Regions from separate parts of the Clostridium sp. 'deep sea' genome, predicted to be linked through region 2. Evidence: riboswitches for the same ligand, from Rfam matches in the RefSeq annotation. Region 2 holds a riboswitch; each other region holds the start of a gene.
The links. A riboswitch is a leader RNA that binds a small molecule or an ion and turns the genes downstream of it on or off. The one in region 2 is predicted to bind cobalamin.
Positions count from the first base shown of each region.

Region 1: another riboswitch for cobalamin. It lies ahead of IMX26_RS14865 (ECF transporter S component); the one in region 2 lies ahead of IMX26_RS08000 (cobyrinate a,c-diamide synthase).
Region 3: another riboswitch for cobalamin. It lies ahead of IMX26_RS12035 (YidE/YbjL duplication); the one in region 2 lies ahead of IMX26_RS08000 (cobyrinate a,c-diamide synthase).
Region 4: another riboswitch for cobalamin. It lies ahead of IMX26_RS06410 (ABC transporter substrate-binding protein); the one in region 2 lies ahead of IMX26_RS08000 (cobyrinate a,c-diamide synthase).

Region 1 is NZ_CP063353.1:3,189,737-3,191,945, forward strand. It holds gene IMX26_RS14855 (sugar phosphate isomerase/epimerase) at 1-276, shown strand, start outside; gene IMX26_RS14860 (methyltransferase domain-containing protein) at 524-1,135, shown strand; cobalamin riboswitch at 1,180-1,312, shown strand; gene IMX26_RS14865 (ECF transporter S component) at 1,414-1,893, shown strand; gene IMX26_RS14870 (AIR synthase related protein) at 1,896-2,209, shown strand, end outside.
Region 2 is NZ_CP063353.1:1,702,266-1,704,474, reverse strand. It holds gene IMX26_RS08005 (sirohydrochlorin cobaltochelatase) at 1-522, shown strand, start outside; cobalamin riboswitch at 733-924, shown strand; gene IMX26_RS08000 (cobyrinate a,c-diamide synthase) at 1,055-2,209, shown strand, end outside.
Region 3 is NZ_CP063353.1:2,580,203-2,582,411, reverse strand. It holds gene pruA (L-glutamate gamma-semialdehyde dehydrogenase) at 1-456, shown strand, start outside; cobalamin riboswitch at 639-826, shown strand; gene IMX26_RS12035 (YidE/YbjL duplication) at 996-2,162, shown strand; gene sucC (ADP-forming succinate--CoA ligase subunit beta) at 2,180-2,209, shown strand, end outside.
Region 4 is NZ_CP063353.1:1,367,295-1,369,503, reverse strand. It holds gene IMX26_RS06415 (hypothetical protein) at 1-625, shown strand, start outside; cobalamin riboswitch at 791-969, shown strand; gene IMX26_RS06410 (ABC transporter substrate-binding protein) at 1,083-2,174, shown strand.

The DNA.
Region 1 (2,209 bases), 1.5 Mb from region 2:
GATAAATACTTTAAGGTAGATAGCTTTATTAATCAGTACGCAAAACATACCTATTTAGTTCATTTATCTAATCTTAGCATTGAAAAAGGACTAAACCACTATCCAGCCTTACCTAGCCTAAGCCCAAAAGAGGGTTGGGCGGATGTTGAGACCTATTTAAATAAAATAAAAGAACACAATAATAGCTTTAAGCTTTTATACGAGCACTGGTCAAATGCAGTTAATGCCAAACAACTACAAGAATGTTACGACTGGATAGAGGGTATTTTAAGCTAGAACATGTGTTACTAATACAATTAAATTACTTATCATTATAAAATAAATTATCATTAATACAACATGGAATGACTCCAGATTATAGTGCTGAGGCGTAAGAACTTTTATTAAGCAATAACATCTTCATTTTCCTTTGTGTTCTTGTATAATAAAAGAGTGGTTAAATGTAATGTAGGATTTTTAAACCTTCTATTAAATAAAACCAGCGTAGCGAATTATTATTAATAATTTAGCGAGAGGTAATAACATGAACATAAACCAATATATTAATAGCTTGCATGGAAAAAGCCCCAGTGTTTTAGCTGAGATAGAGCAAAATAATGTAACAGGCAAGATAATTTACCCAACTTTAGGAGCAGAAGCAGGTAGATTTTTATACTGCTATATCTTAGCCCATAAACCAAAACAAATTTTAGAGTTAGGTACAGGCTGTGGTTATGCCACAATCTATATGGCCTTAGCAGCTAAAACATATGGTGGTAAAATAATCTCTATTGAAAATAATTCAAACGTACTGGCTGTTGCTAAAAAAAATGTTAGTAAAGCAAAATGTGAAGATAACGTTACTTTATGTTTAGCTAATGCAGAGCAATATGTGCAAACGTGTGAACTAAAATTCGATTTAATACTTCAAGATACCTATCCACAGCTGTATAGCAAGATGCTTAGTAACTGTATTAATATTTTAAACAAAGGCAAAGCCTTAATAACCCATGATGCTTTAGTAGAAATACTAAATGCTCCACCACAATTAGCTAATGATATGAGTGAGTTTAATACCTTATTAACTAAACAACAAAACTTAAGCTCAGCCTTATTGCCTATGAATGATGGGTTATGGTTATCTATAAAAAAATAAGCCTTGAATTTTTTATAAACTAAGCTATAATTAGTGGTGAAAATTGAATATTAGCATGTTTAGGTGCCTTAGTATTTTAAGGAGAATAGGGAATCAGGTGCAAAACCTGAGCGGACCCGCCACTGTAAGCAGCATAAGCTGTAAGTCAGGAGACCTGCCTATCCATAGTTGCTAGTTACCTTCGGGGAATGAGGTGATGCATTGATAAAGTATGTATTTTATTTCCTCTGATAATTCAGGGGTTTTTTTGTGTTTGAATTAGGAGAGGAGATAAAGAAATGAAAACAAAGAGATTAGTAAGAATGGCACTGTTAATTGCTATGTCTTATATCGGGGCGTATATCAAACCCTTTTCTGGACTAGTTGCTACTGCAGCTTTTGACTCAATGCCTGGATTTTTTGCTGCTGCCTGGATTTCACCCCTTGATGGCTGTATTGTGGGTGCAATAGGACATCTATTTACGGCAATGTTACAAGGCTTTTATTTAACTATACCAGTTCACTTAGTGTTAGCTGTTGAAATGGGTTTAATATGTTATGTGTTTGGGTTTATTTGGAGAAAATCTAAAATTGCAGCTATTATTCTTGCTTCTTTACTAAATGGCGTAGCCTCGCCTTTAAGCTTGGTAGTTTTTCCCCATTTAAGCCTTAAAGTATTGTGGGCTATGGTTCCTGTATTAGTATTTGCATCAGTGGCAAATATAGTGGCTGCAGCTGGTTTAACCCTAGCAATGCCTAAAAAAATAAAGAAGATATAACTGTGAAGTATCGAGACGCATTAGTTACAGAATCAAGTAGTAAAACTTTAATAATAACTGCCGATAATAGTGTATCTATTGGTAACAAAGAACATGACTATATTAAAGTTGACCCCAAATTAGTGGGTGCCTTAACAGCTAGAGTTGCTTTACTAGAGGCGGTATGTTTAAATGCTCAGCCAATAGCTGTATCCTGTACTTTATCTTTTCCTTTTGATAGTGCAGATGCGCAAAATATAATGACTGGTATTAAGAGCGAAATGTTAAACTATAGCTTAACAGAACAACAGCTTACAGGAAGCTGTGAAAGCAATTT
Region 2 (2,209 bases):
ATAAATGGTTTTGAATATGATAAAACTTTAGCAGAAATAAAAGAATTTAGTAATAAATTTAGTATGTTTTCTTTTGGTAAACCTTTGTTGTCTTCTCATGAAGATTATATATCTTCCGCAAAAGCAGTTTTAAAATACATACCTCAACTTAAGGATAATGAGGCTTTATTTTTAATGGGACATGGTACAGAGCATGCTGCAAACGAATCCTATTTAAATTTAGAAGATGCCTTTAGAGAGTTGGCTCAAGAAAATATTTATGTTGGAACAGTAGAAGGGCACCCTGAAATAGAGGATTTAATGCTTACTATTAAATGTAAAGATATCTCTAAAATACATCTAATGCCTTTTATGATTGTAGCTGGTGATCATGCCCAAAATGATATGGCAAGTGAAGAGCCAGATTCATGGAAATCATTATTAGAGAGTCAAGGTTACTTAGTTGAAGTAAATTTAACTGGACTTGGAGAGATACCAGAGATTAGAGACATATTTGTGAAACATTTAAAACAGGGACAATAAAAAAGGAAATAACTTAGTTAATGCCTTTGTTCATTGAAAATATACTAACTATTCGTAGAAAATAACATTTTACAAGCTCTTCTTGACTAATAATAAGAAAGTCTATAGAATGAATTCAGAATTATATAAAAAAAGATTAATTTTATTTGTTTAATAACATAATTTTAATGAATATGATGTAATAAATTATTAATTAATTTTATAATTAAAAATTGAATAGCGATTTAAGGTTCCTTTGTTGGTAAAACAAAGGCTAAGAGGGAAAACGGTGAAAAACCGTTGCAGCCCCCGTTACTGTAAACATGACGAAATCTTAATTAAGCCACTATTTTAACTAAATGGGAAGGCAAGAGAGTAGAGTGATTGTGAGCCAGGAGACCTGCCTTATATCAAGTTAATCAACTACTTCGGTGGGAGGTAGGTGGCAGTAGTAATTAATAATACTTTTATTATTTATGCACACCTATTCCTAGGTGTGTTTTTTGCTTTAAAAATAGTTGTCTTATTAAAATTTTAGAATGAGGTAAGTTAAATGTCAGCAGTAGTTATCGCAGGTACCAACAGTGGCGCTGGAAAAACAACAGTATCTATGGCTATAATGGCTGCTTTGGCAAAACACCATAAAGTACAGCCTTTTAAAGTAGGTCCAGATTATATTGATCCTGCTTTTCATAGCTATATTACAAAACGTAGTTGTCGCAATCTAGACTCCTGGATGGTTCAGGAAAAATACTTAAAATACCTTTATTTAAAGAATAACAACGATGCAGATATTAGCATCATAGAGGGAGTTATGGGGTTATTTGATGGTGCTGAAATTGGCAGTGATATTGGCAGTACTGCTAAAATTGCAAAAATACTTAGCTTGCCAGTAATTTTAGTAGTTAATGCGCAAGGAATCTCCCAATCAGTTGCCGCTATAGTTAAAGGTTATGCTGATTTTGATAAAGATTTAAACCTTAAGGCTGTTATATTTAATAATGTAAGCGGTGAAAAACACTATCAACTTCTTAAAGAGGCTGTTGAAAAATACAGCAATGTTAAAGCCCTCGGTTATTTAACAAAATCACAAGAGGTTATGTTACCCGAGAGGCATTTGGGTTTGGTTCCAGCAATTGAGCAAGGTCAACTAAACAATATTATAAATAAATTAGCTTACTTAGCAGAGCAAACAATAGACCTTAATGGTATAAAGGCTTTAGCTAAAAAGGCTAAGCCTATAAAAGCTGAGTTTATAAACATAGAAAAAATAACAGACTTAAATCTAGCACTTGCTTATGATAAAGCCTTTAATTTTTATTACCAAGATAATTTAGATTTGTTACAAGAACTAGGTGTAAATATTATAAAATTCAGCCCCTTAACAGATAAATGTCTACCTATTGAAGCGAACATGGTTATGTTCGGTGGGGGTTTTCCAGAGGTCTTTGCTGCTGAATTAGAGAGCAATAAAGCAATGTTAACAGATATAAAAAATAAGCTTTCTTTAGGACTACCTTATGTAGCAGAGTGTGGTGGGTTGATGTATTTATGTAATTCAATAACTACCCTACAAGACAAAAAGCATAGTATGGTAGCTTGGTTTAATAGTGATGCTGTAATGACAAAAAGATTACAGCGTTTTGGTTATGCTACCCTAACAAATTTAAGCAGTAACATTTATGGAGATGAAAATCACACAACGAAA
Region 3 (2,209 bases), 880 kb from region 2:
GAAATTATTACTGGGGGAACCTACGATGACTCTGTAGGCTATTTTATTGACCCTACTATTATAGTAACTAGCAACCCTAAGTTTAAGACAATGCAAGAAGAAATTTTTGGACCTGTACTTACTATTTATGTATATAATGACGAAGAATTTGAAGATACATTACAGCTATGTGATGAAACATCACCTTATGCTTTAACAGGGGCAATTTTTGCTCAGGATAGATATGTAATAGAACATATGGAAGAAGTACTAAGCCACAGTGCTGGTAACTTTTACATTAATGACAAACCAACAGGTGCCGTAGTTGGTCAACAGCCTTTTGGTGGTTCACGTAAGTCAGGAACAAATGACAAGGCAGGAAGTAAATTAAACCTACAGAGATGGGTAACTTTAAGAAATATTAAAGAAAACTTTAATCCGCCTCATTCATATAAGTATAAATTTATGCAAGATTAATTACTACTATAAGTTTTAGTAGATAACTTAATAAACACACAGAAAAAGACCCATATAGGGTCTTTTTCATTTAAAAACCTATAATTTAATGTTTGTAGCCTAGTACCTTAAACACAAAAAAGACCTTAAAGTTTAAAAAACAACATTGACAGTTTTATAAATGCATTGTATAGTGAAGCGGAATTGAATATTCGGCTATTGGTGAAATTGTTAATACGCAATTTCTTAAAAGGGAAGTTTGGTTAAAAGCCAACACGGTCCCGCCACTGTAAAGGTTAGAAATTTATTATTACCACTGTACTTATGTATGGGAAGGAATAAATTTTGTTATGCCTAAGTCAGGAGACCTGCCAGTAGTAACAATGCTGTAATTTACTCACGAGGATGAGGAGGTGTTATTAAACTATGGTAGGATTATGTATTCTACTGTTTTTGATGTTTGCTTTTCGTAAAGGAAAGGTAAAAGCCAACGAGCACCAGCATTTTTTGAATGCTGGTTTTTTTATTTTTTAAGGTGATAATTTGAGGAGGAGAATCATTTGGATATAAAAAGTATTATCACAAACCCTTTTGTTCTTTTGTTTTTAAGTATAGTTTTAGGGCAGTATCTTGGTAAACTTGAGTATAAAAACTTTAAACTAGGTAGCTCTGGGGGGCTATTTGTTGGCATTTTTTTAAGCTACACGGTAACTAAATGGGTAGCTATTAATGGCAATGTTAGTTTTGGAGCCCCTTTTGTTACCAAAGATTTGTTTAGCTTAAGTTTAATTGGCTTTATTGCCTCAGTGGGTCTTATTGCTTCTAAAAACATTAAACAAACTATTAAAAAAAATGGCTTAAAATTTGTATTTTTGGCTTTTGTTATTACATTTACAGGGGCATGTTTAACCCTAATATTTGCTAAATCCTTTACTCACTTTAGTAACGCAAGCATTATTGGTACTTATGTTGGTTCTTTAACAAGCTCGCCAGGATTAGCTACCGCTTTAGAAATGGCTAAAAATTCAGTAGCTAATAGTGAAGCTTTAGTAGGCTTAGGCTATTCAATATCTTATGTACCTGGAGTAGCAATAGTTATTATTTTTGCTCAGTTTATGGGTAAAAAATATACTAAACAAGGTAAAAATGATAACACTAACGACAATATAACAGAATCAAAAAATACTAGTTTTGATATTATAGCTTTTAGCTTTGTATGTTTAACAGGGGTATTACTTGGCAAAGTAAAGATTTATTTGGGTTCTTTTATTGGTAATTTTGCTTTAGGATCAACCGGTGGAGTACTAATTATGTCTTTAATATTAGGTGAGGTAAAAAAAATTGGCTCTATGAACTTTAGTATGAGTAAAAAATCATTATCAGTAGTTAGAGATATTTCTCTTAATATGTTTTTAGCTATTGTTGGATTAAACTATGGCTATAATGCGGTGTCTCTCATACAGAGCTCTGGCTTGCAATTACTATTATTTGGACTTACTACAGGTAGTCTCAGTGTTTTTATGGGCTATGTGGTAGGCAAATTTGTGCTAAAGCTTAATGTAATACACTTAATAGGTGGTATTTGTGGTGGTATGACAAGTACACCAGGTTTAGCGGCCTCTATTGAGGCGGTTAATAGTGAAGAGGTTACGGTAGGATATGGTGCTACTTATCCATTTGCTCTCTTTTTTATGATTTTATTCACTAATATCTTATTTAAAATATAATATTAGGAGTTTAATTTATGAATATACATGAGTATCAGGCAAAGAGA
Region 4 (2,209 bases), 330 kb from region 2:
GCAATATTATTTTGAGAGTAATGAGGTAGAAACACCTGAGTTAGAGATAACTAAAGAGTATGTAAACACTTACGAAAAAATCTTTAAAAACATTGAAAAGCCCATAGTATCATCTTCAAGTGGTAAGTTATATTTACAAGAAGAGGATGATGTTATTTTTGATAAAAATCTTTCACAAGATGAACAAAAAGAACTTATTGGAATGAATTATTTCTGTAGGGATGCAGGTAGAAAATTGATAGCAACAATGGAGGAATCTGCGTTGGTTGTGTCAGCGATGGTTCCTCAAAAAAAATATCCAGGCAGCTATAGTGCTTTACCCTTGTTATATATTATGACATATGATAAAGAAGATATTTCTTCTAATGATGACTATGTATTTATCTATGGAAATCTATATACATTTAATGAACTTGAAGATTTAAAAGTATATGAAGACAAATTATCCATCTGTTATGACATAAGTTCGTTAATTTACACTGACTTAGATGAGTATATTGAGTCATATGTGCAAGCAACACCTACAGCTAGTTATAACGACGAGATTGATGAAACAGTAAAAAATATTTATAATTATTTTAAAGATAACATGAGTAATTTATTTAAATACCATGAGAGTAATTAGTTAATTAAAATTAGTGTGGCTTATGCTGCACTATTTTTTTATTTACGTATAGGGTAAAAAGTAATAATACTATTATCGAATATGTTAAATTATTATGATTTGTAGTTAAAAATTACCAAAAAAGTACATGATAGTACTTGAATATTGAGAGTAATTGCCATATACTAACTTTGGCATAGAAAAGGTGCTCGTAATTGAGGTAATAGGGAAAATAGTGTAAATCTATTGCAGCCCCCGCTACTGTAAGCAGCAATGAAATCTTGTAACCACTGGAGTAATCTGGGAAGGAAAGAGAGTAAATTAAGCTGTAAGTCAGGAAACCTGCCTTTTCTTATTTCAATAAAAACTTCGGTGGGAGGTTCATTTATTAACGGTGTTATTAAATGTACACGTTTTTACTCTTGCCTCTTGGGCAGGAGTTTTTTTATTTCCTCAAAACAAATTTAAGGAGAGAAAAATGAAAAGAAAACTCTTAATAGTAATGATTATTGCTCTTATTTCTTGTATGGCATTGGCGGGTTGTAATAAAGTAGCCCATGAAAAAGGAGCTAGTGTACCAGAGCACAACAATACTAGAACAATCACTGATTTATCAGGGCAAGAAGTAGTATTGCCTGCTGCCAGTGAACTTAATAAAGTTATTATAATAGCTCCACCATTGTTAGCAACGTATGCAAATGTTGTTAAAGATACCGAAAAACTCGTTGGTGTACATCCCCGCTGTATAAGCGATGCAAATCAAGAACTGCTAAAACTTGTTGTTCCTAATTATAAATCAATAAATACAAGTTTTTTAAAGGGCTTTACTTCAAATGCAGAAGAGATATTAAAAATGGCTCCAGATGTAATACTTGTTTATGGGGATTTTCAGAAAAAAGGCTTAGAAAATATTGATATTCCGATAGTAGACTTTTTTATAAAAAATCCCAAAAATGAGGATTGGTCAGTTCAAATAGATAGCCTAATGAGAGAAGTTTTTGAAATTACAGAGCAAAATACATTACAAAAAGAATGGGATAAGGCAAATGAAATAGTTAATGAGGCCTTAAAAAATATCAAAGATGAAGATAAAAAATTAGCAATAATGGTACGAAGCAATAGTGAAGAAATGTTTACTGTAAGAGGTGGAAACTATTATGGTGACGATTGGCTAGTAAAAACAGGTCTTATAAACGCTGCCAAAGATTTAAAAGAAGATGGTGCTCAAATTTCTATGGAGCAATTATATGAATGGAATCCAGAGGTAGTTTATGATTTTCTTGGTGCTGATGCAGATAAGTATTTAGCAAACGAAATCAAAGGACAAGATTGGGATAGTGTAAAAGCATATGAAAATAAGCAAATATACCATATGCCAGAAGGAATGTTTAATTGGGGATCTCCTAATGTTGATTCACCACTCACTTTAATATGGATGACTATGAAGAACTATCCTGATTTGATTGAAGAAGAGTTTTTTAATAATTATATGAAACAGTATTATAAAAGGCAGTACAATATTGATTTAACAGATGAGTTGATGAAGTCAATACTTAATCCTCAAAAATAGCAATAAATACTAAAAGTATATCTATAGTAAGATGT